3 regions of the Rhizobium sp. PAMB 3182 genome follow, and region 2 is predicted to be linked to each of the others. Evidence: predicted binding sites of a transcription regulator. Region 2 holds the regulator's gene; each other region holds the start of a gene.

Region 1 (9,568 bases), 1.2 Mb from region 2:
GGCTTTCTCCTCGGGCGGGCGAAGCCTGCCGACGAGCTGCAGACCGAGATCGAGCCCGCCATCATGAACCAGATCATCACGAGCGTCCGGCAGGAGAGGCCGCATGTCTCCGGTCGCAATGACGTCGCTCCGATATCCAGGCCCGCCTGACGGCGGCCACGTAAGGCCCCTCGGGCAGGTGCCGTTTCGAAACGTTGGACGTAAAAAGGGCGCGGTCTCCAATGAGGCCGCGCCCTGTCATTATGAATTGTTGAAAAGATCTATAGTGAACTTACGCTTGAAAATCAGGCTGCTTCAGAAAACTGCTGGACCTTGGCCTGCGCGTCTGCGATCGCCTTTTCCGCCGCTTCCGGTCCGAAGGCGAGGCCTTCGACATAGATGACTTCGACGTCGGTCATCCCGAGGAAGCCGAGAACCGTCTTCAGGTAGGGGATGGCGTGGTTCATCGGGGCTGCCGGGCCTTCGGAATAGACACCGCCGGAGGACAGCACGATGTAGACCTTCTTGCCGGTGACAAGACCCTGTGGGCCGGTCTCGGTGTACTTGAAGGTGTGGCCGGCGCGGGCAACGTTGTCGATCCAGGACTTTAGCGTCGAGTAGATGTTGAAGTTGATCAGGCCGGTGGCGAGGATGACCGTGTCGGCGGCCAGCAATTCGGCAACCAGCTTGTCGGAGTAGTCGGCGGCAGCGGCTTCATCGGCGCTACGGTCGGCCGGCGCCTTGCGGATCGCATTGGTCGAAATGGTGTCGAGGTGCGGCACAGGCTCGGAGCCGAGATCGCGGTGAATGATGCCGTTGTTGGCAGCCTTGGCGGCAAGCTTTTCGGCGAGTTCGGTGGCGACCTTGCTGGAGAGCGACTCGGAACCGCGCGGGCTGGATGTAACAAGCAAAATATTGGACATTTCTGTACCTTTCGTCATTGAAATCAATGGCCGAGCGTTGTCCCCCCGGCTGTCTTGATGAATTAGATAAGTCAGATGATTAATATATAAAACCATGATAATATGGATTGATATCATCGAATTATTGGATGGGTACCCATGCAGCCAAATCCGACGCTCGATCAGCTCCAGGTGCTGATCGCCATTGCCGACACGGGCTCCTTTTCCGCCGCGGCGCGCCAGCTGAACAAGGCCCAGTCGGTCGTCAGCTATGCGATCTCCAATCTGGAAGACCAGCTGCAGCTCGATCTCTTCGACCGCAGCGGTTCGCGCCAGCCGGTGCTGACGGAGGCCGGCAAGGCGGTGCTGGAGGATGCGCGGCGGATGGCGGCGCAGCTTGACGCCTTGCGCGGCCGGGCCGCCGTCCTGCGGGAAGGCCTCGAGGGCGAACTGAAGCTCGCCGTCAGCGTCATGGTGCCGGAGCAGGCCCTGGTGGCGATCCTTACTGCGTTCCAGAAGACATTTCCAACGGTGCAGCTGAACGTCAACTGGGGATCCGGCTTCATGGTCAGCGACATGATCGAGACCGGCAACGCGCATCTCGGCATCGGCGGGGCGGTGATGAAGGTCGAGGACGGGATCATCGTCGAACGGCTGAGCCAATCCTATATGCTGCCGGTGGCGGCGGCCGACCATCCGCTGGCGAAACTCAACCGCCCGCTGCTGGTCGCCGACGTCCGCGACGAGGTGCAGATCGTCGTCTCCGACTCGACCGGCCAGACGCGCGGACGCGACTTCAACGTCTTTTCCATGCGCACCTGGCGGGTGGGCGACATGATGACCAAGCATACGCTGCTGCGTGCCGGGCTCGGCTGGGGCGGCATGCCGGGCGCGATCGTCGAGAAGGATATTCGCGATGGGCGGCTGGTGCGGCTGCAGATGGACATGTTCGAGACGTCCAATTTCCCGATCTTCGCGATGTGGCGGTCCGCAAGCCCGCCGGGACCCGCAGCGCGCTGGATGATGGAGCAATTCCGGCAGTTCCTCGGCAAATGCCCGTCCGACATGCACGAGGCCCTGGGCCTTCTGCCCCCCAAAGCCGCCGCGGAGTAATCCGCAGCGGCATTGGACAGGGCCGGACGGTCGTAGTCAGAGCACCAGGCGGAACCTGGCGAAACCGTCGGCGCCGTCGCCGGCATCCTCGATCCTGGCGCTCTTGACCGAGGCCGCATACTGGCGGCCCTTCGGACCGGTGTCGAAGACGGCGGTGGTGCCGTCCATCGGCTTGAACGACCAGTTGTCGTCCGCCGACGGGTTGATGGTGCCCTGTTCTATGATGTAGCGCACGACCACGTCGCGGTTGGTGTCCGGACCGACGAAGATGACCTTGCTGTCGTTGATGTCCGGGAAATTGCCGCCGCCGCCGGCACGGTAATTGTTGGTGGCGACGACGAACTTCTTGTCCGGATCGATCGGCTTGCCGTCGAACTTGAGGTCGACGATGCGGCCGGCACCGTCTGACACCTTCTTGCCGTCCTTGTCGAACATCGCCGGCTGCGACAGGTCGATCTGGTAGGTAACACCGTCGATGACGTCGAAATTGTAGGACGGGAAATCCGGGTTGAGCAGCGGCGCGTCTTTCGCACCCGGTTCGACCTGGTTGAACATGCCGGCCGACATTTCCAGCCAGTTCTTGACCTCCGCGCCGGTGATCAGCACGGCGCGCACGGTGTTCGGATAGAGATAGAGGTCGGCGACGTTCTTGATGGCGATGTCGCCGGCAGGGACATCGGTGTAGTAGTCCGCGCCGCCGCGGCCGCCGGCCTTGAACGGGGCTGCCGCCGAGAGCACCGGATAGTCCTTGTATTCCGTGTCCTTCAGCATGTCCTTGATGTACCAAGTCTGGGCGATCGAGACGATCTGCACCGACGGATCGTCGGCGACCAGCGCGAAGTAGGAGTAGAGCGGCGCCGACGTCTTGCCGACCGGGGTGCGGACATAGGCGAGCGTTTCCTCATGCTCCTTTTTCACCGCGTCAACGATGCGTTCGTCGCTCTTGACGTCGGCGACGATCTTCCGGTCTTCGGTGCGGTGGTAGATCGGCCGCGCCTCGGTGGTGAAGTCGACGACCTTCCAGGTCTTGCCGTCCTTTTCGAGAAGCAGGTCGATGAGGCCCATATGCGAGCCCCAGAAGCCGCCCATGACGGCGGGCTTGCCCTGCAGCGTGCCGCGCACCGGATCGACGCCGGCCATGCCGTCCCAGGTCTTCGGTCCGGGGAAGACGAGATGCTGGTGGCCGGTAAAGACCGCGTCGATGCCGTCGACGCCGGCGACATAGAGCGAGGCGTTTTCCATGCGCTCGCCGGGGCCGGTCGCATCGATGCCGGAGTGGGAGAGGGCAATCACGATATCGGCGCCTTCCTCGCGCATGGCCGGCACCCAGGCCTTGGCCGCCTCGACGATGTCGCGGGTCTGCGCCTTGCCTTCGAGGTTCTTGGCGTCCCAAACCATGATCTGCGGCGGCACGAAGCCGATGAAGCCGACCTTGACCGGGCTCATCTCGCCGGAGCCGTCCTTGATCTGCTTTTCAAGGATGACATAGGGCTTGAAGAACAGGTCATCGTCCTTCGGGTCGGACGCCAGCTGGCCCTTGGTCAGGTTGGCGCAGACGATCGGGAAATTGGCGCCGTTCAAGACGTTGAACATGAAATCGAGGCCGTAATTGAACTCGTGATTGCCGAGCGTGCCGCAATCATAGCCGAGCATGTTCATGGCCTTCATCACCGGATGCATGTCGCCGGCCTTGATACCCTTCTTGTAGGCCATGAAGTCGCCCATGGGATTGCCCTGCAACAGGTCGCCATTGTCGATCAGCATCGAATTGCCGGCCTCGGCACGGATCCCGTCGATGATCGAGGCGGTGCGGGCAAGACCCATCGTGTCGTTCGGCTTGTCGGCATAATAGTCGTAGGGCAGCAGGTTCACATGGATGTCGGTCGTCTCCATGATGCGCAGATGCGCCTGGTTGGCGGCGGCATGCGCGGCAAACGGATGCAGCATGATGAGGGCCGAACCGGCGGCAAGGCCTCCGAGCAGCGAGCGGCGGGTGAGCGCGGTGGAGGAGAGGAGGTGGGGCATTGTCTGTCTCCCGAAGTCGAGTTCGATGACGTTTGGTCGGGCGCCGAGCCCTCCCGGTGCGGTTGTCGATACGTCTGAATTGATGGCGGGATGATGACAGCGACGGTTTGGGATGGCCAGACGAAAAATTGTCCCTTTGGTAAAATAATTCGTCGCAGGGGAAAGAGCTGGGGCAGGGCGATGCTCGCTTGATTTTCGGTGCGTCCCGACCGGATTCGAGGAGGAAACCCGGCCATTCGGTGAGATCGGGCGTCCTCGCCGAATACGGCGTCACCGCCGATCTCGAGTTGGTCCGCAAAACGAGGTCAAGGATGCCTGCGAGCGGATGCCGAAGAGCGTGAGAAGCATCGGTCTACGACCGATATCGCGAGTGCTTGATCCTATTCGTCGGCCTGCAAGTTTCGGTGCACCAGCAAATCTGGTGGGGTCATTTTTTGCTTTATCATAGGTTGTTGTAAATTATAAAATACACGCTATAGTTAATTTAGTTCGGTGCGCCAGTATAGGGGGTGGTGATGCCTTTCAATTTCAGGGACTGTATTATCTGTGCGAGTATTTGCGGTGCGTTGGCTCCATCTGTGGTTGGGGCTTTGTCGGGATTTACCGGACCGGAGGGCGGCGCGTGGCTGGTCGCGGCTTTCGCAAGCTCCTCCAGCTTCGTGGCTATCTTTGGGCCGAAGATCGCCCTGGGGCTGCTTCTCGTTTTAGTGGGTGTCGTTACCGCCTTGTATGTCGCGACGCCGGCTGATGCCAAGACGGCCTTTATCAATGGCATAAGCGCGCCGGCGCTGATTACGACATTGATTGCCAACGTGCCGGCGAGTGCCTCAACGGACCAGGTGCCCAATGTCGGCGTCGTGAAAGACACTATGGTCACATCGGAGCTCGAATTCCGCGAGCGCGCTGTTCCATTCCGCATCTTCACCGCAGCATATGCCGAGGACGTGGGGACAGGCGTGTCGGGTGGCGCGGGAGTCTCGGTGAACGACGGTAGCCTGCTCAAGGATCAGGTGTTGAAGTTCCAGATCCAAGAAATTCAAGGCGACTGCTCTAGCTGCACGATCGAGTTTTTCGATGCCAGCGGAAAGGCGATCGCCGATTATCCGCTAGGCGACAAGGGCGCGCTTGTGGAAGTTCCCGTGCCCGACGACAGTGGCACCGCAACCATCAGCGGCATCGAGGGGACGAATGCCGGCCAGTTTGATGTCCAGTCGGCGCTGTCCGCTCAAGACAAGGCGGACGGAGCCATCTTTGTCGGCAAGACGCGAAGCTTCGAAAATGACCTTCTGAATACATTCGGCAACAGGGCGGTCCTGCCTTACGATCTGCAGTTGAAGGTCGACCCGAATTCATAAACTGGCCCTCACAGCCCCACGTTCGGCCGCTCGATGATCTCTCTGAGCGCAAAGGACGAGTTGATCTTGACGACGTGGGGCAGGGCGGAGAGCCAGTCGCGGTGGATGCGCTCGTAGTCTTCGAGATCCTTGGCCGCCACCCGCAGGATGTAGTCGTACTCGCCCGACATCAGGTAGCAGACGAGCACGTTGGGACAGCGTTTGACGGCGGCCTCGAACTCGGACAGCGTCTTGGCGAACTGTCCGGAAAGCGAGATGTGGACGATCACCATCATCTTGTAGTCGAGCGCCTTGTGCGACAGGCGGGCGTGATATCCGGAGATCACGCCCGACTTTTCCAGGATGTCGAGGCGCCGCGAACAGGCGGAGGCAGACAGGCCGATGCGCTCCGCAAGCTCGGCATTGGTGATCCGCCCCTCCTTCTGCAGGACGCGCAGGATCGAAACATCGACGGTATCCAGGTCGCTCATTCGCACACTCTTCGATTTCTCTCGCTTCCACGCAATTTTCGTCGAAAAATGTGTTTGCGGCAATAGGACTTTGCAAGGACATTGCCCGGCCGGAATGGTTCACTCGCCGCATCTGACAAGGACGCCGGCGCAAGACCGGCGAAAGAGAGGAACCAAGATGATCGTAGGCTGTCCCAAAGAAATCAAGAACCACGAGTACCGCGTCGGCCTGACGCCGGGCGCCGTGCGCGAATATGTGGCCCATGGCCACCAGGTGATCGTCGAGACGAAGGCCGGGGCCGGCATCGGCGCGGACGACGCGGCCTATATGGCGGCCGGCGCGAAGATCGCCGCCAGCGCCAGGGACATTTTTGAAAAGGCCGACATGATCGTCAAGGTCAAGGAGCCGCAGCCGTCCGAATGGGCGCAGCTGCGCGAAGGCCAGCTGCTCTACACCTATCTGCACCTTGCGCCCGATCCGGAGCAGACGAAGGGTCTTCTCGAATCCGGCGTCACCGCCATCGCCTATGAGACCGTGACCGACGAGCGCGGCGGCCTGCCGCTGCTGGCACCGATGTCGGAAGTCGCCGGCCGGCTGGCAATCCAGGCCGGCGCCACCTCGCTGCAGAAGGCCAATGGCGGCCTCGGCATCCTGCTCGGCGGCGTGCCCGGGGTGCTGCCGGCGAAAGTCACCGTCATCGGCGGCGGCGTCGTCGGTCTCCATGCCGCCAAGATGGCCGTTGGTCTCGGCGCCGACGTGACGATCCTCGACCGCTCGATCCCGCGCCTGCGCCAGCTCGATGACATCTTCAACGGCCGCATCCACACGCGCTATTCGACCATCGATGCGCTGGAAGAGGAAGTCTTCGCCGCCGATCTCGTCATCGGCGCCGTGCTGATCCCCGGTGCCGCCGCGCCGAAGCTCGTCACCCGCGAAATGCTCTCCGGCATGAAGAAGGGCGCGGTCATCGTCGACGTCGCCATCGACCAGGGTGGATGCTTCGAGACCTCGCATGCCACCACCCACTCCGACCCGACCTACGAGGTCGACGGCGTGGTGCATTACTGCGTCGCCAACATGCCGGGCGCCGTGCCGGTGACGTCGGCCCACGCGCTGAACAACGCCACGCTGCACTACGGCCTGGCGCTGGCTGATCGCGGCCTTGCCGCCATCACCGAGGACAAGCATCTGCGGAACGGCCTCAACGTCCACAAGGGCCGCATCACCAACAAGGCCGTCGCCGAAGCGCTCGGCTACGATCTGGTGCAGCCGGACGCCGCCATCAAGGCTGCATAAGAAAGACGGGCGCAGGCCCGCTGGAAAATCGTCGATGACGACACTGGGTCAGCCGTCTCCCATCCGGCTGGCCCTTTTTTGTTGCCTGATTTTTCAATGGCTTGGGCGAACCAGATATAAAAAGATAGGTTTTAGATATATCGAACATCTTGCAGGCGGGGTGAGATGGGATTATTTACGATATATCGAAAACATATCTTGAAGGAAAAATCATGTTCAAGCACATGCATGACAAGGACCACGACAGGGGCCATGAAAACGGCGAAGGCCATTGCGGACACGGTCGCCATCGCCGGCACCGTGAAGAGTTCATCGCCATGCTGGCCGCCAAGGGCGGGCCTTTCGGCCGCGGCTTCATGGGCGGCAGCCGCGGCGGCCGCGGCTTCGGTGACGATGGCGACGGACCGCGCGGCGGTCGTTTCCTCGGCCAGGGCGACATTCGCACACTGGTGCTGATGCTGATCGAGGACGAGCCGCGCCACGGCTACGAGATCATCAAGCAGATCGAGGAACTGAGTGCCGAGGCCTACGCGCCGAGCCCGGGCGTCATCTACCCGACGCTGACCTTCCTCGAGGAGGCCGGCTATGCCGCGATCACCGAGTCGGAAGGTTCCAAGAAGCGCTATGCCATCACCGAAGAGGGCCGGGCCTATCTCGAGGAGAACCGGGCGCTCGCCACCATGCTGTTCGAGCGGCTGAAGGCGATCGGCGAGAAGGCGAGCCGCATGCGCAAGTGGCGCGACGAGATGCGCGGCGGCCCGGACCTGCCGAAGAGCGTCGAGGCGGCGATGATGAACCTCCGCGAAGTCGTCGCCCGCAAGCTGGAAAAGGATCCGGCAGCCGCCACCGACATCGTTCGCAAGCTGCTGGAGATGGCCGACGGCGTCGAGTGATCAATGACCCCAAAGGCTTGCCGAAACCGCCCGGAGCGATCGTTCGTTCCGGGCGGTTTCGTTTTGTGGGGGGCGACGGCCTATTGCAGCTGTTCGGCAAGAATGTTGCGCACGTCGGTGACGAAGGCGGCTTCGCCGGTCTTCGGCGGCGTCAGGAAGAAATCGACGTCGCGCATGGCCGGCAGGCCGAATTTTTCGCCGACAGCCACGGCACCGGGCGGCACGGCGGAAGCGTTGAGGCAGGTGACGCCGAGCCCTGCCGACAGCGCCAGCTGCGCGCCGGCAATGCCGGAGGCCGAATGCGCCAGATCGAAGGCGATCTCATGTGCCGTCAGTTGTTCGACGACGTGCTGGCGCAAGCGGCATGAGCCCCTGAGCGCGATGACGGGCAGCGGAGCGTTGCCGGGGCGGGCAAATGTTTCGTCGGCAACCCATCGCAACGTTTCGCTGCGAACGGGGCGGCCGATGGGCGCGTCGGGCGAATTGGCTTCCGGAATGCGCATGAAAAGGCCGATATCGACGTCCCCTGGCGCCGTCTCGATGACCGAGCTGCTGACGACGGCGACGTGCAGGCGCAGATCCGGATAGGTGAGCCGGATTTTCTTCAGCGTCGTGGCGATCGTCGCCGGCTCGAAATAGTCGGTGATGGCAAACCGCACCTCGCCGGCAAGGCGCAAGCCTTTCATATCCTGGAATGCCGTGTCGTTCAGCGCCAGGATGCGCCGGGCGTGGCCGAGCAGTCGTTCTCCGGCCGCCGTCAGCTGTGTGCCGGCCTTGCTGCGCAGGAAGAGCGCCGTGCCGCAGGTCTCCTCCAGCTTGCGAATCTGCTCGCTCACCGCCGATTGCGATCGGCATAGCCGGGGTGCGGCGGCCGTCAGGCTGCCGGTATCGGTGACGGTCACGAAGGCATGCAGAAGGTCGAGATCGAAACGGGCCACATCATCCACCAGAATAACCGATGGATGATACCATATATTCCCGCTTTTCAGATGAAAAGGCCGGGGCTAGGCTTTTCTCATCCGAACGACAGAGGTTTGAGCGAAGGAGACCCAAATGCCCGGCATCACACTGACACTATCCGGTGAAAAAGACCCGTCACAAACTGCGCGGCTGGCAGACGAGGTTGCGGAGCTGACCTGCCGCATATTGCGCAAGGAGCTCGAGCGCACGACGGTCATCGTCCGGCACGTGGCCCGCGAGGACTGGTTCATCGTCGGAAAGTCGCTCGCAGCCCTTGACCGCAATGCCTTCCGGCTCGAAGTGGCGATCACCGACGAGACCAATACGCGCGAGGAGAAAGCCGTGTTCCATCGCGAGGCCTTCGCGCTTCTCTCGGAGCGGATCGGCAACCTGCATCCGCATTCCAACATCCACATCATCGACTGCCGCGCGACAGCTTATGGTTACGGCGGCGTCACGCAGGCGGAATACGCCTTCCGGCGCATGGCGGGCGCGTGATGATCGTCGAGATCGTCGCCTACGAGCTGCCGCCCGGCACGGGGCGCGGGCAGAGGCGATGACGCTCTTGCGCCAGTCGGCCGGAAAATGGCTGATG
Region 2 (9,568 bases):
AGCCGTTCGAACTCGGCGCCGACGTCGTCGTCTACTCGGCCACCAAGCACATTGACGGCCAGGGCCGCTGCCTCGGCGGCATCGTGCTGTCCTCCAAGAAGTGGATCGACGAGAACCTGCACGACTACTTCCGCCACACCGGGCCGGCGATGTCGCCGTTCAATGCCTGGGTGCTGCTGAAGGGTCTGGAAACCTTGCCGTTGCGCGTCAAGCAGCAGACGGAGAATGCTGCAAAAGCCGCCGACTTCCTCGCCGAACACAAGGCCGTCGCCAAGGTCATCTATCCCGGCCGCAAGGACCATCCGCAGGCCGATATCATTGCAAAGCAAATGAAGGCCGGCTCCACGCTCGTCTGCCTCGAGCTGAAGGGCGGCAAGGAAGCGGCGTTCGCGATGCAGGATGCCCTGCAGATCATCAAGATTTCCAACAATCTCGGCGACACCAGAAGCCTGATCACCCATCCGGCGACGACCACGCACAAGAACCTCACCGACGAAGCCCGGGCCGAACTCGGCATTTCGCCCGGAACCGTGCGCCTGTCGCTCGGCATCGAGGACGGCGGAGATCTGGTCGCCGATCTCGAACAGGCATTGGACAAGGTCAAATACTGACCCCACATATCAGACCGCCGGGGCGTCACTCATGCCCCGGCCGTTCCTCCCGCATGATGCGCTTGGCAAAGAGGATGCGGGCGGCAGCGGTATAAAGCGTAAGCGCCGCGAAGAGATAGGCCAACCACCAGAACCAGTCCGGACAAAGGCAGGCAATCGCAAAGACGGCGATCGTCTCCGTCGCTTCCGCCAGTCCCGTTGTGAAATAGAACGATTTTTCACCGCGCGCATCGGTCGTCAGCCGGCGCTTTTCGGCCATGACGGCAAAGGCGAGGAAGCTCGATCCGTTGACATAGAAGGCAAACAGAAGGACGGCGCCGGCAATGCCGTTTCGCGCCGGGTCGGCGATGACGAAGGCGAGAGGGACGGCGCCGTAAAACACGAAGTCCAGGACGATATCGAGAAAGCCGCCGAAATCGGTCTTGCGCGTTGCACGGGCAATGGCGCCGTCAAGACCGTCTCCAAGCCGGCTGGCAAGCAGAAACGGCAGTGCCAGCCAGCCGTGACCGGAGGCAACAAGGGCCGCAGAGAAGAGGCCCAGGCCGCAAGCGATCAACGTCATGGTGTCCGCGCCGACGCCCCGTTCCGCGAGCCATTCGCCCGTCTGCCGCAGGTGCGGATCGATGCGCTTTCTGATTGCACCGTCGAGCATGCGTCTCCCTCCCCTTGCCTTATTCATCCGCACCCCGAAAACCGGCTTGCCTATGAGCACGCACATATTAACCTAACCTATTATGATTAACGGCAAAAACCGCGTTCATTTCTGGTTTTTAATACTTGAGTACGGGCATCCGGCTTGACGCAACCGGCAGGCTATACGATATCGTTTATGAAATCTTAAGGAAGGTGTCCGGTATGTATCGCGCGCTGACACGGGACATAGAAGTTGTGGTGGAGCCCTACTATCTGGAGGAACAGTCCGATCCGGAAGACAGCCGCTATGTCTGGGGTTACCGGATCGTCATTTCCAACAATTCCGACATATCCGTCCGGCTGATCAGCCGCTACTGGCACATCACGGACCAGAACGGCCAGGTCGATGAAGTGCGCGGTCCCGGCGTCGTCGGCGAACAGCCGCGGCTGTCGCCAGGCGATTCCTATGAATACTCATCGGGCTGCCCGCTCGACACTCCGTCCGGCGTCATGTTCGGCCATTACCAGATGTCGACGGATGAGGGCGAACTGTTCGAGGTCGACATTCCGGCCTTCTCGCTCGACACGCCGGACATGACCCGCACCCTCAACTGACAGAGTTTAACAGCCGCGCCTCCGGTCGGGAGGACTATCCGGCATTCGCATGGCTGGCAGGCTGGTGCCCACGGGCTGCCAGCGTGCGGGTGGCGACGACGACCGCAATTAGCGTCACGACATAGACCAGGACCTGGAACTCGCTCGGCTGCTGGGAGTAGCCGAACATGGTGTGCATCAGACGGCCCGGAATGCTGCCTTCCTCGAGAAGCCAGGACGTGTCCCACGCGGTCGCGGACAGCCAGTCGATCTTGCCGGCGCGTTCCAGATAGGCTGCCGACTGCGACGCCATGCTGGCGGCGAGGAAGGTGATGAGAACGCTCGTCACCGAGAACAGGTGACGCATCGGAATCTTCACGAGGCCGAAATAGGTGAGCGCCGAGACGCCGGCTCCGAGAACGAGGCCGAGTGCCGATCCGAGCGCCAGCGACGACCAGCTGTCGCCTCCGGCGAGGATGATGCCGTACATGAAGAGCGCGATTTCGGCGCCTTCGCGCAGGACAGCGATGCCGACGACCAGCGCAAGCGCTGCCAGCGAACGCTGCCCGTCGCTGACCGCCTTGCCGGTGGCGGCGAGATCGGCGGCGAGTTCACGCCCGTGATGCGCCATCCAGAGATTGTGCCAGATCAGCATGACGGCGGCGATCGCCAGGATGCCGGCGTTGAAGAGCTCCTGCCCGAAGCCATCCGCCCATTCGGAGACGACGCCGGCAAATGCGGCCAGCACCACGCTTCCGGCGATGCCTCCGGCAACACCGGCGGCGATCCACCAGCGGCTGCCGGCAACCAACCGGGTTGCGGCCAGCACGATGCCGACGATCAGGCCGGCTTCAAAAATCTCGCGGAAAACAATGACCAGTGCGCCCAGCATGCCTCTTCCTCCGTCACATTATTCGACGACGACGTGGCCGACATACTGTTTGGGATGGAAGTCGTCGAAGAAGTCGTAGGTGCCAGGCTCCTGCGCCCGCACGTTCACCACGATGTCATGGCCGCTTTCGACGATCTTTTCAAAACCGAGCGCGCCCGACTCCAGCTCAACCGGCAACTCCGTCTTGTTGTGGAGCTTGATGCGGAACGGTTCGCCTGCCTTCGCGCTGATCTGCTGAGGGCTGAAGCTCTCGCTGCTCAAGGTGATCTCGTAGGTCTTGACGTCAGCGGCTGTCGCGGCGCTAAAGGCCGTACCGGCCAGAATGGCAATGGCGGCCACGGCGATGGTCATGCGTTCCTTCATCGGGTCAACTCCGGATCGTTGGCGATGGCCGGCAGGTTGCCGGGCCATCAGATTTGCTGCAGCCTTAATATCATGAGATCATTTATCAAGAAATATTATGTCGCAGGCAGCGCATCTCCGGCCGGCGCGGCCCGACGTTCTCGGCCAAGAAAGCCCGAAGCAGCAGCGGACCGGCCTTATTCGATCACCTCGTTGGCGTCGAACACATAGGTCGTCGAACAAAACTCGCAGGTGACCGCGATCTTGCCGTCTTCCTCGCTCGCCAGGATCTCCTCTGCCGAGAAGCCCTTCAGCACGCCGCCGATCTTCTCGCGCGAACAGGAGCAGCGATCGAATACCGGCTGGGGTTCGAAGACCCGCACGCCGCGTTCGTGGAACAGCCGGAACAGCAGCCGCTCCGAGCCTACCTGCGGATCGGTCAATTCGTCCGCATCGATCGTTTCGGCGAGCGTGCGGGCCTCCATCCAGGCATCGTCTTCGAACATCGGCAAGGCATTGTCGTCGCCATCACCACCCGGAAGATCCGGCTGGCGCATGCGCTCCGGCGCTTCGGGCAGGAACTGAACGATGAGGCCGCCGGCCCGCCAGGTATGCCGGGCCTTGCCGTCCTCGTCACGATCGTAGAGCTCGGCCGCGGCAAGCCGCATATGCGTCGGGATCTGTTCCGACTGGCGGAAATAGGTGCCGGCGATTTCCTCCAGCGACGCGCCGTCGAGCGCGACGATGCCCTGATAGGGCTGGCTGAAGCGACCCTGGTCGATGGTGAAGGCGAGGACGCCCGTGCCAAGCAGCTGCTCGGGCTCGGCCATGCCTTCGCTGATGGCAAGCTCAAGGGCCTCCTCGTCGAAGCGGGCATAGGCGCGCATGCTGTCGGGCGTCGAAAAATCGGCAACGAGCAGGTCGACCGGACCGTCGCTTTTCGTCTGGACGGTGAACTTGCCTTCAAACTTCAGCGACGTGCCGATGAGCACGGTGAGCGTGATGACTTCCGCCAGAAGCCGGGCAACCGGCACGGGGTAGTCATGGCGGCCCAGAATGGCGTCGAGCATCGGGCCGAGCTGGACGGCGCGACCGCGAACGTCGAGCCCTTCCACCTGGAAAGGCACGACGTGATCATCACCGGCGAATCCGAATTCGCCGAGCTTGGTGGTTTCTTCCGCCATGGCGGATACTCCTTAAGTTTCGGCGCGCGAAACGAGGCGGCGCCGTATCAGATGGCCCCGAGGCACCAGGCCAGAATGGACTTCTGCGCATGCAGGCGGTTTTCCGCCTCATCAAAGACAACAGACTGCGGTCCGTCGATCACGTCGTCGGTCACTTCCTCGCCGCGATGCGCCGGCAGGCAATGCATGAACAACGCATCGTCCTTCGCCCGGCCCATCAGCTGCTTGTTGACCTGGAAGGGCTGGAAAATGTTGTGGCCGCGCGCCTTGTGCTCCTGGTTCATCGAGACCCAGGTGTCGGTGACGACGCAGTCGGCCCCCGACACGGCCTTCTCGGCGTCGTGGCAGAGCATGATTTCAGCGCCTTCATTGCGCGCCCAGTTCAGGAACTTGTCGTGCGGCTCGGATCCCAGCGGCACGGCCATGTTCATGCGGTAGCCGAAGCGGGCCGCACCTTCCACGAAGGAATGCAGCACGTTGTTGCCGTCGCCGGTCCAGGCGATGGTCTTGCCGGCGACCGGCCCCTTGTGCTCCTCGAAGGTGAGCAGGTCGGCCATGATCTGGCAGGGATGCGTGTCGTCCGTCAGGCCGTTGATCACCGGCACCGTCGCATGCTCGGCAAGCTCGAGCAGGCGCTTGTGGTCGGTGGTGCGGATCATGATGGCGTCGACATAGCGCGACAGCACCTTGGCCGTGTCGCCGATCGTCTCGGCGCGGCCGAGCTGCATTTCGGTTCCCGACAGGAAGAGCGTCTCGCCGCCGAGCTGGCGCATGCCGACATCGAAGGAGACGCGCGTGCGAGTGGACGGCTTTTCGAAGATCATCGCCAGCATCTTGCCGGCAAGCGGCTTGTCAGCCGTTCCGTCCTTCGTCGCCACCTTGCGCGTGCGTGCGTCGTTCAGAATACCCCTGAGTTCCTCCGAGGAGACCGCGGAAAGATCGAGAAAATGCTTGGGAGCTGCCATGATAACCTGTCAGAATTCGCTTGGCCGCCTCAGGCGGACTTCTTGATATGAGCGGAATGAAGCGCCTCGGCGGCACGCTCGATGCGCGCCAGTCCTTCGCGGGCTTCTTCCGCGCTGACGATAAGCGGCGGCAGCAGGCGCACGACGTTGTCGCCCGCAAGCACGCCGAGAACATGCTGCTCGCGCATTGCAGCAAGCAGCTCCGCGGACGGGATCTTTGCCTTGATGCCAAGCATCAGGCCTTCGCCGCGGAAATCCTCGATGACATCGGGATAGCGATCCTTCAGGGAAGCGAGCCCCTGGCGGAAGACGAGTGCCACGTCGCGCACATGCTCCAGGAAGCCATCGGCGAGGATGACGTCCAGGACGGCATTGCCGACGGCCATGGCCAGCGGGTTGCCGCCATAGGTCGAGCCATGCGTGCCCGCGACCATGCCTGACGCGGCTTCCGCCGTCGCAAGGCAGGCGCCGAACGGAAAGCCGCCGCCGATACCCTTGGCGATCGCCATGATGTCCGGCGTGATGCCGGCCCACTCGTAGGCGAAGAGCTTGCCGGTGCGGCCGACGCCGGTCTGCACCTCGTCAAAAATCAGCAGCAGGTCGTGCTCGTCGCAGATAGCGCGCAAAGCCTGCAGGAATTCCTTGGACGCCGGCCGGACACCGCCCTCGCCCTGTACGGGCTCGACGAGAATGGCCGCGGTCGCGTCCGTGATCGCGGCCTTGACGGCATCGAGATCGCCGAAAGGAACCTGGTCGAAGCCGGGCGCCTTCGGGCCAAAGCCTTCGAGATATTTCGCGTTACCGCCAGCCGCGATCGTGCCGAGCGTACGGCCGTGGAACGCGCCCTCGAAGGTGATGATATGGAACTTGTCCGGATGTCCGTTGGCATACTGGTAGCGCCGGGCCGTCTTGATCGCGCATTCCAGCGCCTCGGCGCCCGAATTGGTGAAGAACACCTTGTCCGCGAAGGTCGCGGCGGAGAGGCGCGCGGCCATCTTTTCCTGGCCGGGGTTCTCGTAGACGTTCGACAGGTGCCAGACCTTGCCGGCCTGCGTCGTCAGCGCCTCGACCAGATGCGGATGCGCATGGCCAAGCGAATTCACGGCAACGCCGGCGGCGAAGTCGATATAGCGCTGGCCGTCCTCGGTGACGAGCCAGATCCCCTCGCCTCGCTCGAAGCGCAGAGGTGCTCTTGCATAGGTATCGTAGAGCGGACCGTTCTGAGCCATGGCGCTGACCTTTCCTGGGCTTTGTTGGCTGGGCACAAATAAAAAAGACCGCCTTTTGGGCGGTTGCCGCACTATCATCATATAGGTCGCCGATGTCAACAAATCACCTGTAAAATCAGGCGATCGCGGCGCCCGCATCAAATTCGAAGGATGGCCTCGCATCCATCGCCAGGCAAAAAAGTGAAAAGAAGCAAGTTGGGGAAAACTGCGAAATCGAATCACGATGATTCCGGCGACTCTTGTCACGGAGTCAGGCTGGCACTAGGTTAAACGTGCATTAAGAATTTGCGCTTGGCGGAAAAAAGTCACCCGGCAGTACAAGAGGCGTACTCCGTCCCGGAGGAATTCGGGACACGGTGAAGGATTCTGCCATGCATTGGACTGCAGGCGGAGAAGACCCAATGAATTGGACAGACGAACGCGTTGAAAAGCTTAAGAAATTGTGGGCGGATGGGCTGAGCGCCAGCCAGATCGCCGCACAACTCGGTGGCGTCAGCCGCAATGCCGTCATCGGCAAGGTTCACCGTCTCAATCTTCCCGGACGGGCCAAGTCCGGCGGCGCATCCTCGGCAGCGCGCACGGTCAAGAGAGCCGTCACCGCCCCGAAGGCTCCGAACTACGCGGCCCGCGTCACGACCCGCACCGTCACCCGTACGGCCGGCGCCACGGCACTGAAGGAAGAGGTCGAGATCAACGCGATCCAGGAACTCCGATACGTTCCTGCCTCGAACGTCGTCGTGCCGATCTCCCGCCGCTTGGCCCTGACCGAACTGACCGAGCGCACCTGCAAATGGCCGGTCGGCGATCCGCTGCAGGACGACTTCCACTTCTGCGGCTGCGAGTCCCCGGACACATCTCCCTACTGCAACTATCACGCCCGCCTCGCCTACCAGCCGACCAGCAGCGACCGTCGTCGCGCGGCGGCCGCGAACTGATTGCTGCGGCGTCAATCGACTGATCATGATGAACGGGCCTTCGGGGCCCGTTTTTCGTTTCCGCATCCGCACTTCGGCCAAATGAAAAACCCCGCCGGCAATGGGCGGGGCTTTAAATTTCCGGAGCGCGGACTGGTCGAAGCTCAGACTTCCATGGAATAGCCGGCACCGCGAACGGTGCGGATGACGTCCTGCATGTTGGAGAAGTTCAGCGCCTTGCGCAGACGTCCGACGTGCACGTCGACCGTGCGCTCGTCGACATAGATATCGTGGCCCCAGACCCCATCCAGCAGCTGCGAGCGCGAGAACACGCGGCCCGGAGAGGCCATCAGGAACTCCAGAAGCCGGAACTCGGTCGGGCCGAGGCGGACCTCGCGGCTCTTGCGGTGGACGCGATGCGTTTCCCGGTCGAGCTCGATGTCGCCGCAGCGAAGGACGGCGGAGAGAACTTCCGGATGCGCGCGCCGCAGCATGGCGCGGACGCGGGCCATCAGTTCAGGCATCGAGAACGGCTTGACGACATAGTCGTCGGCGCCGGTCGAAAGACCGCGGACGCGTTCGCTTTCCTCGCCACGTGCCGTCAGCATGATGATCGGCAGGCGCTCCGTTTCCGGGCGCATGCGCAGGCGACGGCAAAGCTCGATGCCGGGAACGCCCGGCAGCATCCAGTCGAGAAGCAGAAGGTCGGGCACGCGCTCCTTGAGGCGTATTTCCGCCTCGTCGCCGCGCATGATCGCCTCGACCTCGTAGCCCTCGGATTCCAGATTGTAGCGAAGAAGCTCGCTCAGAGCTTCCTCGTCTTCAACAACCGCTATTTTCGGGACCATTCACGGTTCTCCAACTTATCGAGCCGTCACTCGGACGTCACGCCCATGGTGGACGTGTTGTCGTCCTTCGGACGCTCGCCTTCCGGCTGGCTGCCGGTCGTCATGTAGTAGATCGTTTCGGCGATGTTCGTCGCGTGATCGCCGATGCGCTCGATGTTCTTGGCGCAGAAGAGAAGATGCGTGCAGGTGGTGATGTTGCGCGGATCTTCCATCATGTAGGTCAAGAGTTCGCGAAACAGCGAGGTGTGGATCGCATCAATCTCCTCGTCGCGGTCGCGGATCGACTTGGCCTTTTCCGCCGAGCGGCTGGTATAGACGTCAAGCACTTCCTTGAGCTGCACCGAGGCAAGCTCGGACAGATGCTCGAGACCGCGGGCGAGCTTGCGCGGAACACCCGTGCCCTGCACGGCGATGACGCGCTTGCCGATGTTCTTCGCCAGGTCGCCGACGCGCTCGAGGTCGGCCGCGATGCGGATCGAACCCATGATTTCGCGCAGGTCGGCCGCAACCGGCTGACGACGGGCGATCGTGACGACGGCGGCGTCGCCGATTTCGCGCTCGCCAACGTCGAGGACGACGTCGTCGGAGATCAGCTTCTGGGCAAGTGCCAGGTCGCCGGTGACCAGCGCCTGCACGGATTCGCTGACCATCTGCTCGGCGAGACCACCCATTTCGGAGATCCGGCGCTGCAGGAACTTCAATTCATCGTCGTAGGCCGACATGAGATGCTGTTGTGTCGAGGGCATTTTGGTGTTCCCTGATATCTTGAGGCAGGCTTCAGCGCGGCTGCGGCTCAGCCGAAGCGACCGGTGACGTAGTCCTGCGTGCGGCTTTCCTTCGGAGACGTGAAGATCTTCGCGGTCTCGTCGAATTCAACCAGCTCGCCGAGATACATGAAGGCGGTCTGGCGCGAGACGCGGGCAGCCTGCTGCATGTTGTGCGTGACGATGACGATGGTGTAGTCGGCGCGCAACTCGTCGATCAGTTCCTCGATCTTGGCGGTCGAGAGCGGGTCGAGAGCGGAGGCCGGTTCGTCGAGCAGGATGATCTCCGGCTTGACGGCAACGGTGCGGGCGATGCAGAGGCGCTGCTGCTGGCCGCCGGACAGGCTGAGGCCGCTGGCATGCAGCTTATCCTTCACCTCGTTCCACAGGGCGGCGCGGGTCAGGGCAGCTTCCACCCGTTCGTCCATCTCGCTCTTGTTGAGATTCTCGTACAGGCGGATGCCGAAGGAGATGTTCTCGTAGATCGACATCGGGAACGGGGTCGGCTTCTGGAACACCATGCCGACCTTGGTGCGCAGCAGGTTCAGGTCCTTCGACTTGTCGAGAATGTTCTCGCCGTCGATCAGCACTT
Region 3 (9,568 bases), 170 kb from region 2:
ATCGTGATCCAGGCAGGCGCGATTCTCGCCGTCACCTTCATCTACTGGCGGCGCATCCTGTCTTTCCTGACCGGCTGGCGCGATCCGGAGATCCGCGACTACGTCTTCAAGCTCGCAGCCGCTTTCCTCGTCACCGCCGTTCTCGGCCTCATCGTCAAGAAGATGGGCTTCGAACTGCCGGAAAATGTCACGCCGATCGCCTGGGCGCTGATCATTGGCGGCATCTGGATGATCGCGGCGGAACGGGTCGCGGCCACCAGGCCGCAAAGCAAGCGCATCACCTGGACCGTGGCGCTGCTGGTGGGCCTGGCCCAGGTCGTCGCCGGCGTCTTTCCGGGAACGTCGCGGTCGGCTGCAACCATCTTCATCGCCATGATCGCCGGCACCGGCAGCCGCGCGGCGGCAACCGAGTTCGCCTTCCTGGTCGGCATTCCGACCATGTATGCTGCCAGTGCCTACGAACTGTTGAAGACATTCAAGGACGGCGGCGCGCCGGGTGAGGACTGGACGGCTTTGGCGATCGCCTTCGTCGTCTCCACCATCACCGCCTTCATCGCCGTCAAGTGGCTGCTGTCCTACATCCGCACCCACCGTTTCACGGCCTTCGCGATCTACCGGATCGTATTCGGCATCGCGCTTCTCGGCATGGTCTATGCCGGCTGGGTCATCTGAGAAAAAGGAAAAGGCCGCCTCGCATTCGAGACGGCCTTTTTCACACTATGATGATGAAGCTGGCTTCGATCACTTGGTCGGGATCGACGCCGTCAGTTCGCTGCTGCAGGGATCGACGCCGTAGGCGGGCGAGCACTTGCTGTTGATGGCTGCGACGGTAGAAGGTGCGAGCGCAAAGCCGGCCAGCACGATCAAAGCCGCACCGGCGAAAAAGATTGCAATCGCTTTACCCATGAAATTTGCCCCCGAAATTTGCGATACGCGCTGATAGAAGTTTGTCAAATACGGCGCGCTCTGTGGCGGGCCTTCTATTCCGCAAACTGCCGTCAGACAATAACAGGAACATGTTGAACCTTCGATTAACGGCAGTAATTTTCATCTGATGCTTTTGTGCAACTTGTTCCGTATCGGATCTGTGTCTGCAAGCCGGCATCTTCATGACGAAAACGCGGCGGGAACCTGTTTGTTCCCCTTCGCACCTACCAAATAAGGCCGTCAACGCCGCGCCAGAGCATGTCGAGCGCGATCAGGGTTAACAGCCATTTGAGGCCGATGCGGAAGATGTCCTCCGGCAGCCTGCCGAGGATTGCCAGCCCCGTCCTGGTGCCGGCCAGCCCGGTGACGATCATGGCCGCGACGAGCGGCAGCCAGTCCGAGAATACGAAGCCGGCAAAACCGAAGGCGATGATCTTCAGGAGATGCTGGATCGTCATGACGGCGGCAAGCGACGCCACCAGCGTCTTGCGATCGTCGAAGGACTTGTCGAAGGCGGCCGCGTTCAACGGCCCGGTTGCCCCGAAAAACATGCTGGCGAAGGTGGTGACGGCTCCGGTCGCGGCGAAACCCGGCAGGTTCATCGCCCGCATTTTTGAAAACTTGATCCAGGTGACGAGGATGATGAAAGAACCGAGCGCCAGTTCAAGCACGGCTTCGGGGAGCGCCACGACGACGCGGCTACCCAGACCCGCGCCGATGAGCCCGCCGACCAGGAAGGCACCGATCTGCGGCCAGGCGATGTCCGCGCGCTGCATGACGGCCCGCCCGGCATTGGAGCCGAGCTGCACCGCGCCGTGGACGGGTATCAATGCCGCCACCGGCATGTAGAAGCTCAGTACCGCAAGCATGGTCACCCCGCCGCCGATGCCGAACGTGGCGGTCAGCGCGGAGGTGAAGAAACTGACGATGACGAGAACGGCTGCTGCCGCCGGATGAAGGTCGGGCGGCAGCAGCGTTTGAATCATGGGATCAGGCAGCCTTGCCGCTGTTGGTATACTGTCCGTGCTGACGGTAGCGCACGAGGTAGGACGGCAGGACCGACTGCAGGATCACGGGCGTGATGCCGATGCCCTTCAGCGTCCGGCCTTCCGCCTCGGCTTCCGGGGAAACGAGATTGTCGCTCTTCAGGAGCGTCACCTGGTCGGGGGTCAGCGGCGGCGCGATGAACGGGATCATCGAGGCGATGCTGCCGATCATCGATGCAATGCCGAAGGGGATGGAAACGAGCGGACGCTTGCGGAAGATGACCGCCAGCGTGGTTTCCAGACACTGCTTGAAGGTCAGCACCTGCGGACCGCCGAGCTCGTAGATCTTGCCCTTGGCGACCTTGCCGTCAACGGAGCGGGCGACGGCTTCTGCCACGTCTTCCACATAGACCGGCTGGAACTTCGTCTTGCCGCCGCCGATCAGCGGCAGGAAGGGCATGAAGCGGGCCATGTTGGCGAACTTGTTGAAGAAGTCGTCTTCCGGGCCGAACACGATCGACGGGCGCAGGATGACGGCGTCCGGCTTGATCGACAGAACGGCGGCCTCCGCCTTGCCCTTGGTGCTGGCATAGGTGGATTCAGCTGATGCGTCGGCGCCGATCGCCGAGATGTGGGTCAGGCTGGCATTGGCATTGCGAGCGGCTTCCGCCACGGCCCTGGCGCCGAATTCCTGGACGGCATCAAAAGTCTGGCGGCCGCTTTCGAACAGGATGCCGACGCAGTTGACGACATGGTCCGCACCCGCGACGGCGGCATCGATCGAGGCGCGGTAGCGCAGGTTCGCCTGCACGAAGGAAATCTGCCCGACATTGCCGGCGGGCTGCAGGAACCAGGCGAGATCCGGGCGGCGGACCGCGACGCGGATCCGGTAGCCGCGCTTGGCAAGCGCGCGCACCACATGGCGTCCCACGAAACCGGACCCTCCGAACACGGTGACGAGTGGAGGAAGGTTGGCAAGAGTCATGGCATGCTCCTCGGCAATGAATAGGCGTCTTTCAGTGAGCTCATTTCGTCTCTAGCCGAATTGGCATTCGAGGTGAAGTGCCAACTCGCCGCATGGAAAGCGCTTTTGCAGTCTTTTGTTGCAATTGCGAAGCCTGCTCGCTGCTCAGACGCCCTCGACCAGCATCAGTTCTCCATCCGCGTATTTCTGGCGGATCTTGATGGCTTCCTGGTATTCGGGCGAATTGTAGCAGTCACGTGCCGCCTGCAGCGACGGAAACTCGATGATGACGTTGCGGGCGCGCGGCTTGCCTTCGCACTCGATCACTTCGCCGCCACGAGCCAGGAAATTCGCGCCGAAACGTTCGAACGCCGGTTTCGCGGCAGCTACATACTGCTTGTAGTTTTCCGGGTCCCGCACATCCATGTGTGCGATCCAGTATCCCTTGGCCATCTTTCTCTCCCTGTCTGGTTTTGTTGCTGTCGATGTCAGTTGTTCGCCGGCCAGAGCGCGGCATGCATCTCGTCGAGGATCGCCCGCGCCGCGGCCTTCGGATCGTCCGCCTTCACGATGGGGCGCGCGACGACCAGGTGGCTCGAGCCGGCGTGAATGGCTTCGCCCGGCGTCATCACCCGCTTCTGGTCGCCCTTGTCGGCGCCGGCGGGGCGAATGCCCGGCGTGACCACGGCCATGTCGGGGCCGAGGATGCCGCGGACGGCGGTCGCCTCTTCGGCCGAGCAGACGATGCCGCCCATGCCGACCGCGCGCGCCTGTTCCGCCCGTCTGGCGACGAGGCTCTTCGCGTCCGTCGCATATCCGGCATCGGCAAGATCGCCGTCATCCATGGAGGTCAGTACGGTGACACCGAGCAGGCAGAGCCCGGAGCCCTTCGCGGCTTCGACGGCGGCCTTCATCGCCTTCGGATAGGCATGCAGCGTCAGCATGCTCATGCCCATCTTGGCGATGTTCTCGACCCCGTGCGCCACGGTGTTGTCGATGTCGAGGAGCTTCATGTCGAGGAAGATCTTCTTGCCGCTTTCGGCAAGTTCGCGGGCAAATTCAAGCCCGCCGGCGAACACCAGCTGATAGCCGATCTTGTAGAAGGAAATGTCGTCGCCGATCTGCGAGACGATCTTCTCCGCCTCCGCAACGGTTGGAACATCCAGCCCGACGATCAGCCTGTCGCGTGCACTCATCATTCGATCCCTCGTCCGATTTCAGCCGGCTCCAAGTCGCACGGGACGCCGTCGAGGGCAAGGGAAAATGTGGCGTGGAAGGGGAGGGGTCAGGCCTTGCGGTAGATCCAGAGCTGCGCCGGCGGAATGTTGCGGACGATGAAGTCGAAATGCTGGATCTGGTAGCGGTCGGGACAGGCGACGACCGGCGACACCGGGCCATAGGTGATCTGAACGACCGGGCGGCCGGGCGGAATTCGGGTGAGCAGGCTCTCAAGGAAGCTGACGCGGGCGTGCATCGGAAAATACAGGAGCGGCACGGCGGAAATCACGCAGTCGAAGATGAGGTCCTTCTTCTCGCCGAGCGTCCGGTCGAGATCGAAGGCGTCACCATGGATGAAGTTGACGCCCTGGAACTGCTCGACGAGATGCCGGTAGAAATCCGAGGAATACTCGATGGCGTAGAGGTCTTCGGGCTTCACACCCTTTTCGAGGATCGCCTTGGTGATGACCCCCGTTCCGGGGCCGAGTTCCAGGACTGGCAGGCCGGAGCCGGTATTGACGACGCTTGCCATCTTGCGGGCGGTTACGGAGGAGGTCGGGACAATCGCGCCCACCTGCTTCGGCCCCTGCATCATGCCTTTGAAGAAGCGGATCTCCGCATCGAATTTCTTCTCCAGCTTTTGCTTCAGGCGGATCGCCATGGCGTCCTCTCCTCTTCCCGTCGTTATCGTTACAAAAAATGTCGCAGTCTGATTTATATAAGCGTCATCGTCAGTTTTGCAGCAAATTTGTGCTGCCTGTTTCTTCGTGCCTGAATTGCCGGGAATTGCGGCTTTAGCGAGACCGAGGCAGCGTCAAACGCGCATAGGCATCAGGACATACAGCGCGTCGTCGCCGGCGGTGTCGCGAATGAGCGTCGGCGAGCCGGCGTCGGCGAACAGGAAGATCGCCTCGGAGCCGGACAGTTGGCCGGTAATGTCGAGCAGATACTTGGCATTGAAGCCGATCTCGAGCGGGTCGTTCTCGTAGCCGGCGGCGATTTCGTCGGTCGCGCTGCCGGAGTCCGGATTGTTGACCGTCAGCAGAAGCTGGCCGTCGGAGAGCGACAGCTTCACCGCCCGGCCGCGCTCGGACGAGATCGTCGACACGCGGTCGACCGCCTGCGCGAAGGTCTGGCAGTCGACGGTCATTTCCTTGTCGTTGCCGGTCGGGATCACGCGCTGGTAATCCGGGAAGGTGCCGTCGATCAGCTTCGACGTCATGATGATCGAGCCGATGGTCAGGCGGATCTTCGCATCCGACACTTCGACGGTGACGACGACGTCGGGATTGTCGACGAGCTTCTGCAGTTCGCCAACCGTCTTGCGCGGGATGATGATGCCGGGCATGCCCTCCGAGCCGGACGGCGCATCGACGTCGGCGCGGGCGAGACGGTGACCGTCGGTCGCTACCGCGCGCAGCTTCAGGTCGCTGCCGGCTTCGACCGTATGGAAGAAGATGCCGTTGAGATAATAGCGGGTTTCTTCCGTCGAAATGGCGAACTGCGTGCGGTCGATCAGCATCTTCAGGTCGTTCGCCTTCAGGCGGAAGGTGTGGCTGAACGTGCCGGCGGTCAGGTCCGGGAAGTCCGACTGCGGCAGGCACTGCAGCGAGAACTTCGAGCGGCCCGAGGCAACCGTCATCGCCGTGCCGTCCGTGTTGGTGGCGAGCAGCACTTCGGCCCCGTCCGGCAGCTTGCGGACGATGTCGTAGAGCAGGTGGGCGGGAACCGTGGTCGCACCGGCCTGTTCGATATTGGCCGGCGTCGCCTCGGTGATCTCGAGATCGAGGTCGGTTGCCTTCATCTCCAGGCTGGCGCCGTCGGCCTTCAGCAGCACGTTCGACAGGATCGGTATCGTATTGCGGCGCTCGACCACGCGATGCACGTGGTTCAGCGATTTCAAGAGATTGGACCGCTCGATCGTAATACGCATTGTGACTCTGCCGCTTTCGATAGGACCATCCGGACGGATGGCGGTATTTCCATGGACTGTGCCGGGACCGGGCCGGCGGGCGTGGAGGCGCAAAATGGCAGATGTTACCGTTGCATTGCAAGGGCTTTGTCGTCGCGCAGCCTGTCTTATCCCCGGAGCTTGCGGGCTGAGCGGCCTTGCCGCATAACGGTCCGACGCACCGCGGCGCCGAGTGTGGCCTCGGTATGGGTAAAGTACGGAATGAATATCGATGAATGAAAGTCCCGCCGAAGGCCTTCGTGGCTACCGTCTGAACAATGTCGTGGTGCCGGCGCGCCCGCTGGAGCCGGCGCTCTATCTGGTGGCGACCCCGATCGGCAATCTCGGCGACATTACCCTTCGGGCGCTGGAAACGCTTGCCGGTGCCGATGTGCTTGCCTGCGAGGACACCCGCGTCAGCCGCGTGCTGCTCGATCGTTTCGGCATTCGCGGCCGCCCTTACGCCTATCACGAGCACAACGCCGCCGAGGCCGGGCCGAAGCTCTTGCAGGCGCTGGAGGAGGGGCGCTCGGTCGCGCTCGTCTCCGACGCTGGAACCCCGCTCGTCTCCGATCCGGGCTACCGGCTGGCGCTGCAGGCAATCGAGGCCGGCTATCGCGTCGTCCCCATTCCGGGCGCCTCCGCGCCTTTGGCAGCACTTCTCGGTTCCGGCCTGCCGAACGACGCCTTCCTGTTTGCGGGCTTCCTGCCGTCGAAGGACAAGGCCAGGCGCGACCGTCTCGCCGAACTCGCCGCCGTGCCGGCGACGTTGATCTTCTTTGAATCGCCGCACCGGATTGCCGCCACGCTTACTGCCGCGTCCGATGTGCTTGGGCCGCGACCGGCCGCCGTCTGCCGAGAACTGACCAAGACGTTCGAGGAATTCCGCCGCGGCTCGCTTGCTGATCTCGCCGCGCAATATGAAGGGCAGTCGGTCAAGGGCGAGATCGTGCTCGTCATCGGCCCGCCGGAAGAGGCCGCGCCACCCGAGGCAGCCGACGTCGACAATATACTAAGAGAGCTCGCAAGCACGCTGCCGGCCGGCAAGGCCGCTTCCGAGGCGGCAAAGCGCACCGGCCTGCCGCGCAAGGAGCTCTACGATCGCCTGATGGCGCTGAAAGGCTGACGAATGGCCGACGGCGACGGCAGCTCCCGCAAGCGCAAGGCCTATCGCCGCGGGCTGCTGTCGGAATATATCGCCGCCGTCTTTCTGATGTTCAGGGGCTACCGCATTCTTTCGGTTCGCTATCGAACGAAGGTTGGAGAGATCGACATCATTGCCCGCCGGGGCGATCTTGTCGCCTTCGTCGAGGTGAAGGCGCGGGCCGGAGACAACGCTGCCATCGACGCGGTCGGTTATTCCACCCAGCGCCGCATCCGGTCCGCAAGCGAGATCTGGCTTTCCCGCCAGCCGGATTACGCCCGGCTTTCCTGGCGATACGACATTGTCGCCGTCGTTCCCTGGCATTTGCCGCGGCATCTGCGCGACGCATTCTGACGGTTCCGGTGCCCGCGTCGCGCCGTCATGAAACTGTCATCCGATTGTCACCTGCCGTTCATTCGATGTGGCTAGAGAACCGAAAGTAAAGCGAAACCGTCCGGTCGCTGAACGAACGTCAAAGTGAAAATTCAAGCTTGACGGCCCACCCAACGTCTTTAATGTCTCAACTCTTCTGAGGAGGAGAGGAACACCATGATAAAGAAAATCGCTTTTGCCGCCCTGGCGCTCAGCCTGACGGCCTCCGCATCCTATGCCAAGACGCAGATCACCTGGTGGCATGCCATGGGTGGCGAGAACGGCAAGAAACTCGAAGAAATCGTCGCGAACTACAACAAGTCGCAGGACAACTTTGAAGTTATCCCGACCTACAAGGGTTCGTATCCCGAAACGATGACCGCCGCGATCGCCGCTTTCCGCGCCAAGCAGCAGCCCGATATCGTGCAGGTCTTCGAAGTCGGTACCGCGACGATGATGGCGGCCAAGGGCGCCGTCTACCCGGTCTACAAGCTGATGGCCGACACCGGCACCGAATTCGATCCGAAGGGCTTCATCTCGGCCGTCGTCGGCTACTACTCCGATACCGACGGCAACATGCTGTCCATGCCGTTCAACTCGTCCACCCCGGTCCTTTACTACAACAAGGACGTCTTCAAGAAGGCCGGCCTCGATCCGGAAACCCCGCCGAAGACCTGGGAAGACATGGAAGCCTATTCCAAGAAGATCATGGAATCCGGCGCGGCCAAGTGCGGTTTCACCACCGGCTGGATCTCCTGGGTTCAGCTTGAGAACTTTTCCGCCTGGCACAACCTGCAGATCGGCACGAACCAGAACGGTTTCGGCTCGGTCGACTCGCAGCTGACCTTCAATGGCCCCACGCAGGCGCGCCACTGGGCGAACCTGAAGAAGTGGCAGGACGAAGGCCTCTTCCAGTACGGTGGCCCGGTCGGCGGCGATGACGCTCCGCCGAAGTTCTATTCGCAGGAATGCGCCATGTACATGAACTCGTCGGCAGCCCGCGCAGCCGTCGTCAACAACGCCAAGGACTTCGAAGTCGGCGTCGGCATGCTGCCGTACTACTCCGACGTCCAGGGCGCTCCGCAGAACTCCATCATCGGCGGCGCAACGCTGTGGGTGCTGCAGGGTCACGACCAGGAAGAATACAAGGGCGTGGCGGACTTCTTCCACTACCTGTCCTCGCCGGAAGTCCAGTCCGACTGGCACCAGTTCTCCGGCTACCTGCCGATCACCCAGGCTGCTTATGACTACACCAAGAAGCAGGGCTTCTATGACAAGAACCCCGGCGCCGAAGTGGCTCTCAAGCAGATCACCCTGAATGAGCCGACCGAAAACTCCAAGGGTCTGCGTTTCGGCAACTACGTTCAGGTTCGCACCATCATCGACGAAGAGTTCGAAGCCCTGTTGTCCGGCCAGAAGGACGCCCAGGCTGCTCTCGACTCCGTCGTTGAACGGGGCAACAAGCTCATTGCCGATTTTGCCGCAGCGAACCAGTAATCCCGGTTCCCTGACGACAATCTGAGCGAAAGGCAGGGCCTGCGGCGGATGTCCTATCCTCCGCAGGCCCTTCATCCCATGCAATACCTGACCGTCGGACGCCCATCATGCAGACCAAGCGCACGATATTCGGCAATAAGATACTGCCGTACTGGCTTTTGCTTCCGCAACTTGCCATCACTCTTATCTTCTTCATCTGGCCGGCCGCTCAGGCAATCCGCCAGTCGTTCCTGCGTGAGGATCCGTTCGGCCTCAGTACGGCATTCGTGGGCCTGCAGAACTACAAGGCCCTCTTTGCAGATCCGAATTATCTGAATTCTCTCAAGGTGACGCTCGTCTTTTCCGTCAGCGTGGCCGCCTCGTCGATCATCCTGGCGCTGATCCTGGCTCTGGCCGCCGACGGGCGCCTGCGCAGCCGCAATGCCTATACCACGCTGCTCGTCTGGCCCTACGCGGTCGCACCCGCCGTCGGCGGCATTCTCTGGTGGTTCATGTTCAATCCGACGATC

The links. Region 2 encodes PhoB, which activates phosphate uptake and scavenging genes when phosphate is short. Its sites were predicted from a motif close to TGTCATNNANCTGTCAT; they were not measured.
Region 1: a site for PhoB is predicted at 4,102-4,118, ahead of ACU5AZ_RS01905 (bifunctional 2',3'-cyclic-nucleotide 2'-phosphodiesterase/3'-nucleotidase). Genes of this name have one in related genera too.
Region 3: a site for PhoB is predicted at 7,568-7,584, ahead of ugpB (sn-glycerol-3-phosphate ABC transporter substrate-binding protein UgpB). Genes of this name have one in related genera too.

What each region holds. Positions count from the first base shown of each region.
Region 1 covers NZ_CM128607.1:361,320-370,887, reverse strand. The annotation lists gene amt (ammonium transporter) at 1-150, shown strand, start outside; gene ACU5AZ_RS01915 (FMN-dependent NADH-azoreductase) at 285-902, opposite strand; gene ACU5AZ_RS01910 (LysR family transcriptional regulator) at 1,041-1,994, shown strand; gene ACU5AZ_RS01905 (bifunctional 2',3'-cyclic-nucleotide 2'-phosphodiesterase/3'-nucleotidase) at 2,031-4,019, opposite strand; gene ACU5AZ_RS01900 (hypothetical protein) at 4,535-5,374, shown strand; gene ACU5AZ_RS01895 (Lrp/AsnC family transcriptional regulator) at 5,383-5,844, opposite strand; gene ald (alanine dehydrogenase) at 6,002-7,120, shown strand; gene ACU5AZ_RS01885 (helix-turn-helix transcriptional regulator) at 7,333-8,013, shown strand; gene ACU5AZ_RS01880 (LysR family transcriptional regulator) at 8,094-8,960, opposite strand; gene ACU5AZ_RS01875 (tautomerase family protein) at 9,067-9,471, shown strand; gene ACU5AZ_RS01870 (hypothetical protein) at 9,530-9,568, shown strand, end outside.
Region 2 covers NZ_CM128607.1:1,529,456-1,539,023, forward strand. The annotation lists gene ACU5AZ_RS07610 (O-succinylhomoserine sulfhydrylase) at 1-611, shown strand, start outside; gene ACU5AZ_RS07615 (CDP-alcohol phosphatidyltransferase family protein) at 637-1,263, opposite strand; gene apaG (Co2+/Mg2+ efflux protein ApaG) at 1,467-1,859, shown strand; gene ACU5AZ_RS07625 (FTR1 family iron permease) at 1,894-2,730, opposite strand; gene ACU5AZ_RS07630 (cupredoxin domain-containing protein) at 2,749-3,093, opposite strand; gene ACU5AZ_RS07635 (Hsp33 family molecular chaperone) at 3,270-4,256, opposite strand; gene argF (ornithine carbamoyltransferase) at 4,304-5,221, opposite strand; gene ACU5AZ_RS07645 (acetylornithine transaminase) at 5,251-6,450, opposite strand; gene ACU5AZ_RS07650 (GcrA family cell cycle regulator) at 6,852-7,385, shown strand; gene phoB (phosphate regulon transcriptional regulator PhoB) at 7,529-8,212, opposite strand; gene phoU (phosphate signaling complex protein PhoU) at 8,239-8,958, opposite strand; gene pstB (phosphate ABC transporter ATP-binding protein PstB) at 9,006-9,568, opposite strand, start outside.
Region 3 covers NZ_CM128607.1:1,701,164-1,710,731, reverse strand. The annotation lists gene ACU5AZ_RS08495 (undecaprenyl-diphosphate phosphatase) at 1-672, shown strand, start outside; gene ACU5AZ_RS08490 (hypothetical protein) at 742-906, opposite strand; gene ACU5AZ_RS08485 (sulfite exporter TauE/SafE family protein) at 1,152-1,913, opposite strand; gene ACU5AZ_RS08480 (complex I NDUFA9 subunit family protein) at 1,918-2,898, opposite strand; gene ACU5AZ_RS08475 (DUF1330 domain-containing protein) at 3,043-3,330, opposite strand; gene pyrF (orotidine-5'-phosphate decarboxylase) at 3,366-4,073, opposite strand; gene pmtA (phospholipid N-methyltransferase PmtA) at 4,163-4,756, opposite strand; gene dnaN (DNA polymerase III subunit beta) at 4,910-6,028, opposite strand; gene rsmI (16S rRNA (cytidine(1402)-2'-O)-methyltransferase) at 6,279-7,172, shown strand; gene ACU5AZ_RS08450 (YraN family protein) at 7,176-7,544, shown strand; gene ugpB (sn-glycerol-3-phosphate ABC transporter substrate-binding protein UgpB) at 7,740-9,059, shown strand; gene ugpA (sn-glycerol-3-phosphate ABC transporter permease UgpA) at 9,167-9,568, shown strand, end outside.